Azospira inquinata: one gene and its partner. The protein of the gene in region 1 interacts with the protein of each later gene in a pairwise test. Links are inferred from orthologs where the notes say so. Each region holds a gene or a part of one and is shown on either strand. Other genes may lie near its edges. The genes, in order: pheT and secD.

Region 1 (3,335 bases):
CAACGCTTCCTTGGGGAGTTCTTTGGAATTATTGTCCATGGTAAGACTGTTCCACTTCCGCCTTCAGCTTCTGGCTGGCATGAAAGGTCACCACCCGACGGGCGGTAATGGGAATTTCTTCCCCGGTTTTAGGATTGCGCCCGGGTCGTTGGGGCTTGTCCCGCAACTGGAAATTGCCAAAACCGGAGAGTTTGACCCCTTCCCCCCGTTCCAGGGCATTACGAATTTCTTCGAAGAAGGCCTCGACCATGTCTTTGGCCTCCCGCTTATTCAAACCGACTTTTTCAAACAACAGGTCGGCCAGTTCTGCTTTGGTCAGCGTCATATAAATCCCGGGCTAGACGCGCAGCTTGGCGGCAAACTGGCGCTCCAGAATTTGCACCAGGGCCGTTACGGCAGCATCCACTTCCACATCTTGCAAAGTTTTTTGAGTATCTTGCATAACTATACGTAACGCAAGGCTTTTTTTCCCTTCCTCCACCCCTTTTCCGGTGTAAACATCGAAGAGCTGGATGTCTTTTACCAGGGGAGGATGGGCGGCTTTCAAACCGTCCAGCAGGGTCTGGAAGGCCAGGGATTGATCTACCACCACGGCCAAATCCCGGACCACAGCGGGGAAGCGGGACAGTTCTTCAAACCGGGGCAAGCGTCCTTGCAGCAGGGCATGCAAATCCAGCTCGAACACCACCGGCGCATGGGGCAAACCGTATTTCTGCACCCAGCGGGGATGGAGCTCCCCGATAACGCCAATGGTCTGGCCGGCTACCGAAAGAGCCGCCGCCCGCCCCGGATGCAGGGCCGGATGCTGGGCCTTCTCAAAACGGGCGACAGCCGGCTGGAGCAGAGCCTCTAAATCCCCCTTGAGGTCGAAAAAGTCCACCAGGCGATGGGACTGACCCCACTGCTCCGGTGCGGCAGGACCATAGGCTAGGCCGCCCAGTTTCCAGGGCTGGGCGAAGCCGGGCACCGGACTGCCCCCTTCCTGACGCCAGAAGCAACGACCCGTTTCAAAAACCCGGACCCGCTCCTGTTTACGCTTCAGGTTGTTGTTCAGAGTGGAAACCAGCCCGCCGATCAGGGAGGTGCGCATCACCCCCATTTGGCTGGCGATAGGATTGGCCAGACGGATGGGGCTATCGTTCTGGGCGAAATCCGCTTCCCAGGCCGCTTCCACGAAGGCAAAGTTAATCACCTCCTGATAGCCAGCATCGGCCAGGATTTGCCGCAGCCGCTGAACGGGCCGCTGATCCTCGCTCCAGGGCAGCATGGTCATGGCCGCCTTGGGGGGACGGGCGGGAATTTCGTTATAGCCGTGCACCCGCACCACTTCTTCGATCAAATCCTCTTCCACTTCAATGTCGAAGCGGAAAGTGGGGGGCGTCACCAGAAAATTATCCCCCTCCCGTTGGAAACTCAGCCCCAAACGGGAAAGCAATTCACCAATACGCTCAGAGATAAAGGGAACGCCCAGGATTTTGCCCACCCGGGCCGTACGCAGGCGCACCGGATGACGATGGGGCAAGGCGGTTTGGGCTTGTACCAGAGGACCAGCTTCCCCACCGCAGATTTCCAGGATCAACTGGCTAGCCCGTTCCATGGCCCGGGCGCAGCCCCCGAAATCCACCCCCCGTTCAAAGCGGTGGGAGGCGTCGGAGGAAAAGCTGTAACGCCGGGCCCGCCCGGCAATGGCGTGGGGATCGAAAAAGGCGGATTCCAGGAACAGTTCCTGGGTTTCCAGACTAATACCGCTGGCGGTACCCCCCATGATGCCAGCCAGGGCCAGGGGCCCGGATTGGTCGGCAATGACCAATTCATCCGCCTTGGGAGCGATTTCCTGGCCATTCAGCAGGGTTAGGCGATCACCCGCCTGGCCCCAGCGCACCTGGATATCCCCTTGCAGCAAGCCGTTGTCGAAGGCGTGAAGCGGTTGGCCTAACTCCAAAAGCACGTAATTGGTGATGTCCACGATGGCGGAGACGGGGCGAATATCGCTCCGTTCCAACCGCCGACGCATCCATTCCGGCGTGGCCGCCTTGGCGTTTACGCCTCGAATCACCCGGCCGAAATACAAGGGGCAGGCATCCCCCGCCCCCAGTTGGACGTTACGGGTCACCGTGCCACCCACGGCCACCGGCGTCACTTCCGGATAGACCGCGGCCACCCCGGTGAGAGCGGACACTTCCCGGGCCACCCCGGTGAGGGATAGACAGTCGGCCCGGTTGGGGGTCAGCTTCAGGGTAAACAGGGTATCGTCCAGATCCAGGTAGCGGCGGATACTCTCCCCAACCGGGGCGTCTTCCGGCAATACCAGCAGCCCGGAGGATTCTTCCGCCAGCCCCAGTTCCTTGGCAGAACAAAGCATGCCGGAGGATTCCACCCCCCGCACCTTGGCCACCTTGATCTTGAAATCCCCGGGCAACTTGGCCCCGGGCAGGGCACAGGGCACCTTAAGGCCGGCGGCCACATTGGGAGCGCCACAGACAATCTGGACCGGGGCGCCTTCGCCCACTTGGACTTGGCACACGTTCAAGCGGTCCGCGTTGGCGTGTTTTTCCACGGCCAGCACCTGGGCCACCACCACTTGGGAGAATGCCGGGGCTACCGGCTCTTCCTCTTCCACTTCCAGACCGGCCATGGTCAGAAGTTGGGACAGCTCAGCACTGGAAAGGGCCGGGTTAACGAAAGTTCTCAGCCAGGATTCGGAAAATTTCACGGAAAATTCCTAACTCAAACGAATTGGCGCAGGAAACGCAGGTCGCCGTCGAAGAATAAACGCAGGTCATTGACCCCGTAGCGCAGCATGGTGAGCCGGTCCGGCCCCATACCGAAAGCAAAGCCGGTATAGCGCTCCGGATCAATTCCAGCGTAGCGCAGCACATTGGGATGGACCATGCCACAGCCGGCAATTTCCAACCACCGGCCTTCCAGGGCCCCGCTCATGAAGGCCACGTCAATTTCTGCGGAAGGCTCGGTAAAGGGGAAAAAGGAGGGACGGAAACGCACTTTCAGATCGTCGCTCTCAAAGAAGCGGCGGAGAAAGTCGGCAATCACCCCTTTCAGGTCGGCGAAGGAAATGTCCTCACCCACCCACAAGCCTTCCACCTGATGGAACATGGGGGAGTGGGTAGCGTCCGAATCCACCCGATAAACCCGGCCGGGGGCAATGATGCGAATTTCCGGCATGGTTTCCAGATGGGCATAGCGGGCCACGTGGGCCTGCATGTAGCGCGCCTGGATCGGGCTGGTATGGGTGCGCAGCAACACCCCCTCCTCCACTTTGCCCTGGGTATCTTCCAGATAGAAGGTGTCGTGCATGGAGCGGGCCGGGTGATTTT
Region 2 (3,302 bases), 2.1 Mb from region 1 along the record:
TTTCACCCGGGCCTACCTGCACCATCTGTTCCGGGTAGGGGAAATCCTGGGGGCCCAGCTCAACACCATCCACAACCTGCGCTATTACCAGGTACTCACCGGGGAACTGCGGGAAGCCATTGCCGCCGGGCGTTTGACGGAATACCGGCAACGCTTTGCCACGGACCGGGCGAGAGGGCCCCTGGCCTAGGCGTCAGGGGGCATTCCACCGACACGGCAGGGTCATGGACCGGTGGTACAATGGCCCGTTTAATCCATCACCAATCCGAGAGGAGTTAGACCGTGCTGATTAGCGCCGCTTATGCGCAACAGGCCGGCCAGGCCGCCGCTACCGATCCCGTCAGTGGGATCATGTCCTTTCTGCCCATGATCGTCATTTTCGCCATTTTCTGGCTGCTGATGATCCGCCCCCAAATGAAGCGCGCCAAGGAACACAAAGCCTTGCTGGGCGCCATGCAGAAGGGTGACGAAGTGGTGACCCAGGGCGGCATTGCCGGCCGGGTAACCAAGGTGGGCGAGGAATACGTCCACGTGGAAATTGCTCCGGAAACGGAAATCGTGGTGCAAAAGCCCGCCGTGCAGATCATTCTGCCCAAAGGCACTCTGAAGTCCCTCTAAGAACGCGACGCCAGGGCGGGAGCAATTCCCGCCCGTTGTTTTTGGCCGCGCCTCTTTTCTTGCGCGAAGAAACACACTATGAATCGCTACCCCCTCTGGAAATACATCACCGTTGCCGTGGCGCTGGTGATCGGCTTCCTTTACACCCTGCCCAATTTCTTCGGCGAATCGCCGGCGGTGCAGGTCTCCCCCACCCACGTCACCATCAAGGTGGATAACCAGCTCCTGGCCCGGGTCGAAGGCACCCTGAAAGACGCGGGCGTGACCAGCGAAGGCATTTTCCTGGACAGCAACGGGGTCAAGGCCCGCTTCCGGGATACGGATACCCAGCTGAAAGCCAAGGATCTACTGGAAAAAGCCTTCAATCCCGATCCGGCCAACCCGGAATACGTGGTGGCCCTGAATCTGCTCTCCGCCACTCCCCAATGGCTCACCAGCATGGGCGCCCTGCCCATGTACCTGGGCCTGGACCTGCGGGGCGGGGTGCACTTCCTGCTGCAAGTGGATATGCAGGGGGCCCTGACCAAGCGTCTGGATTCCACCGCCGCCGACCTGCGCAGCCTGCTGCGGGACAAGAACATCCGCCACGCGGGCATTGACCGGCAGGGTAGCGGGGTCATCATCCGCTTCCGGGACGAAGACACCCTGAAGGCTGCCCAGACCGCCATTGAAGACAATCAGGCGGATCTGCAACTGGCGGAAAGCGGCAGCGGCTCCGATCTGAAGCTCTACGCCACTATGAAGCCGGAAGCCATCAAGCGCATCCAGGACTTCGCCATCAAGCAGAACATCACCACCCTGCACAACCGGATTAACGAACTGGGCGTGGCCGAGCCGGTGATCCAGCAACAGGGCGCTGACCGTATCGTGGTGCAGCTCCCCGGGGTGCAGGACACGGCCAAGGCCAAGGACATCCTGGGCCGCACCGCCTCCCTGGAAATCCGCATGGTGGATGACGATCCCAGCGCCATTGAAGCCGCTCGGGCCGGACAGACGCCCTTCGGCGACGAAATCTATTCGGAGCGGGCCGGCCTGCCCATCCTGGTGAAGAAGCAGGTGGTGCTCACCGGGGATCGGCTCACGGACGCCCAACCCGGCTTCGACGGCCAAACCCACGAACCGGCGGTGCACCTCACCCTGGATTCCGCCGGCGCCCGGATTTTCAAGGACGTGACCCGGGATAACGTGGGCAAGCGCATGGCCATCCTGCTCATCGAAAAGGGCAAGGGGGAAGTGGTGACCGCTCCGGTGATCCGGGGTGAAATCGGCGGCGGCCGGGTGCAGATCAGCGGCAAGATGAGCACCCAGGAAGCCAGCGACACCGCCCTGCTGCTCCGGGCCGGTTCCCTGGCCGCCCCCATGGACATCGTGGAAGAACGGACCATCGGCCCGTCCCTCGGCGCGGACAACATCAAGAAGGGCTTCCACTCCAATCTGTGGGGCTTCTCCGCCATCGCCATTTTCATGATCCTGTACTACATGGTCTTCGGCATGGTCTCCGTGGCGGCCCTGGCTTCCAACCTGCTGTTCCTGGTGGCCATTCTCTCCATGTTGCAGGCCACCCTGACCCTGCCCGGGATCGCGGCTATCGCCCTGACCCTGGGGATGGCCATCGACTCCAACGTGCTGATCAACGAGCGGATCCGGGAAGAGCTGCGTAACGGGGCCAGTCCCCAGGCGGCCATCTCCGCCGGTTACGAACGGGCTTTCGATACCATCATCGACTCCAACATCACCACCCTGATTGTGGGGATCATGCTCCTGGCCTTCGGTTCCGGCCCCATCCGGGGCTTTGCCGTGGTCCACTGCCTGGGCATCCTCACCTCCATGTTCAGTTCCGTGGTGGTCTCCCGGTCCCTGGTGAATCTGATCTACGGCCGCCGTCGCAAGCTGGAAAAACTGGCCATCGGCCAAATCTGGAAGCCCGGCAACGTTGCCGGCAGCGCCAAGTAAGGAAACCGCCATGGAATTCTTCCGCATTCACAAAGACATTCCCTTCATGCGCCATGCGCTGGTGTTCAACGTCATTTCGGCGATTACCTTCGTAGCGGCCATTTTCTTCCTCGCCACCCGGGGCCTCCACCTGTCCGTGGAATTCACCGGGGGCACCCTGATCGAAGTCCATTACAGCCAGGCCGCCGATCTGGAGAAAATGCGGGGCGCCCTAGAACACTCGGGCTACAGCGATTTCTCCGTGCAGAATTTCGGTTCCTCCGAGGATGTGCTGATTCGCCTGCCCCTGAAGGGCGAACAGAACACCGCCAAGCTGGGTGAATCCGTCATGGGCGCCCTCCACGCCGAGGACGCTTCCGCCTCCCTGCGCCGGGTGGAATTCGTGGGGCCCCAGGTGGGTCAGGAACTGGCCACCAACGGGGCCCTGGCCCTGCTCCTGGTGGTCATCGGCATCATCATCTACCTGGCCTTCCGCTTTGAATGGCGCTTCTCCATTTCCGCCATCATCGCCAACCTGCACGACGTGGTGATCATCCTGGGCTTCTTCGCCTTCTTCCAGTGGGAATTTTCCCTCTCGGTGCTGGCGGCGGTCCTGGCCGTGCTGGGCTATTCGGTGAATGAATCCGTGGTGGTGTTCGACCGGGTGCGGGAAACCTTCCGCAAGGTGCGGGGCTTAAGCACCCATGAGGTGCTAGACCATGCCATTACCAGCACCATCTCCCGGACCATCA

What was found.
Region 2: the proteins of pheT (region 1) and secD interact in binary tests that used the Escherichia coli proteins (3 or more experiments, as listed by UniProt). The link is inferred for Azospira inquinata from one-to-one orthologs.

Annotation. Positions count from the first base shown.
Region 1 is NZ_CP064782.1:2,727,958-2,731,292, reverse strand. What follows is about bases 26-3,045. They hold pheT (phenylalanine--tRNA ligase subunit beta), read right to left. Parts: upstream 2,714-3,045; coding sequence 338-2,713; downstream 26-337. Other genes in these bases: pheS (phenylalanine--tRNA ligase subunit alpha), read right to left, coding at 2,728-3,045; Azoinq_RS12485 (integration host factor subunit alpha), read right to left, coding at 29-331; Azoinq_RS12490 (MerR family transcriptional regulator), read right to left, coding at 26-39. Outside these bases: more of Azoinq_RS12490, read right to left, coding at 1-25; more of pheS, read right to left, coding at 3,046-3,335.
Region 2 is NZ_CP064782.1:592,650-595,951, forward strand. What follows is about bases 147-3,133. They hold secD (protein translocase subunit SecD), read left to right. Parts: upstream 147-696; coding sequence 697-2,571; downstream 2,572-3,133. Other genes in these bases: tgt (tRNA guanosine(34) transglycosylase Tgt), read left to right, coding at 147-190; yajC (preprotein translocase subunit YajC), read left to right, coding at 283-618; secF (protein translocase subunit SecF), read left to right, coding at 2,582-3,133. In the rest of the region: more of tgt, read left to right, coding at 1-146; more of secF, read left to right, coding at 3,134-3,302. UniProt on the Escherichia coli protein: Part of the Sec protein translocase complex. Interacts with the SecYEG preprotein conducting channel. SecDF uses the proton motive force (PMF) to complete protein translocation after the ATP-dependent function of SecA.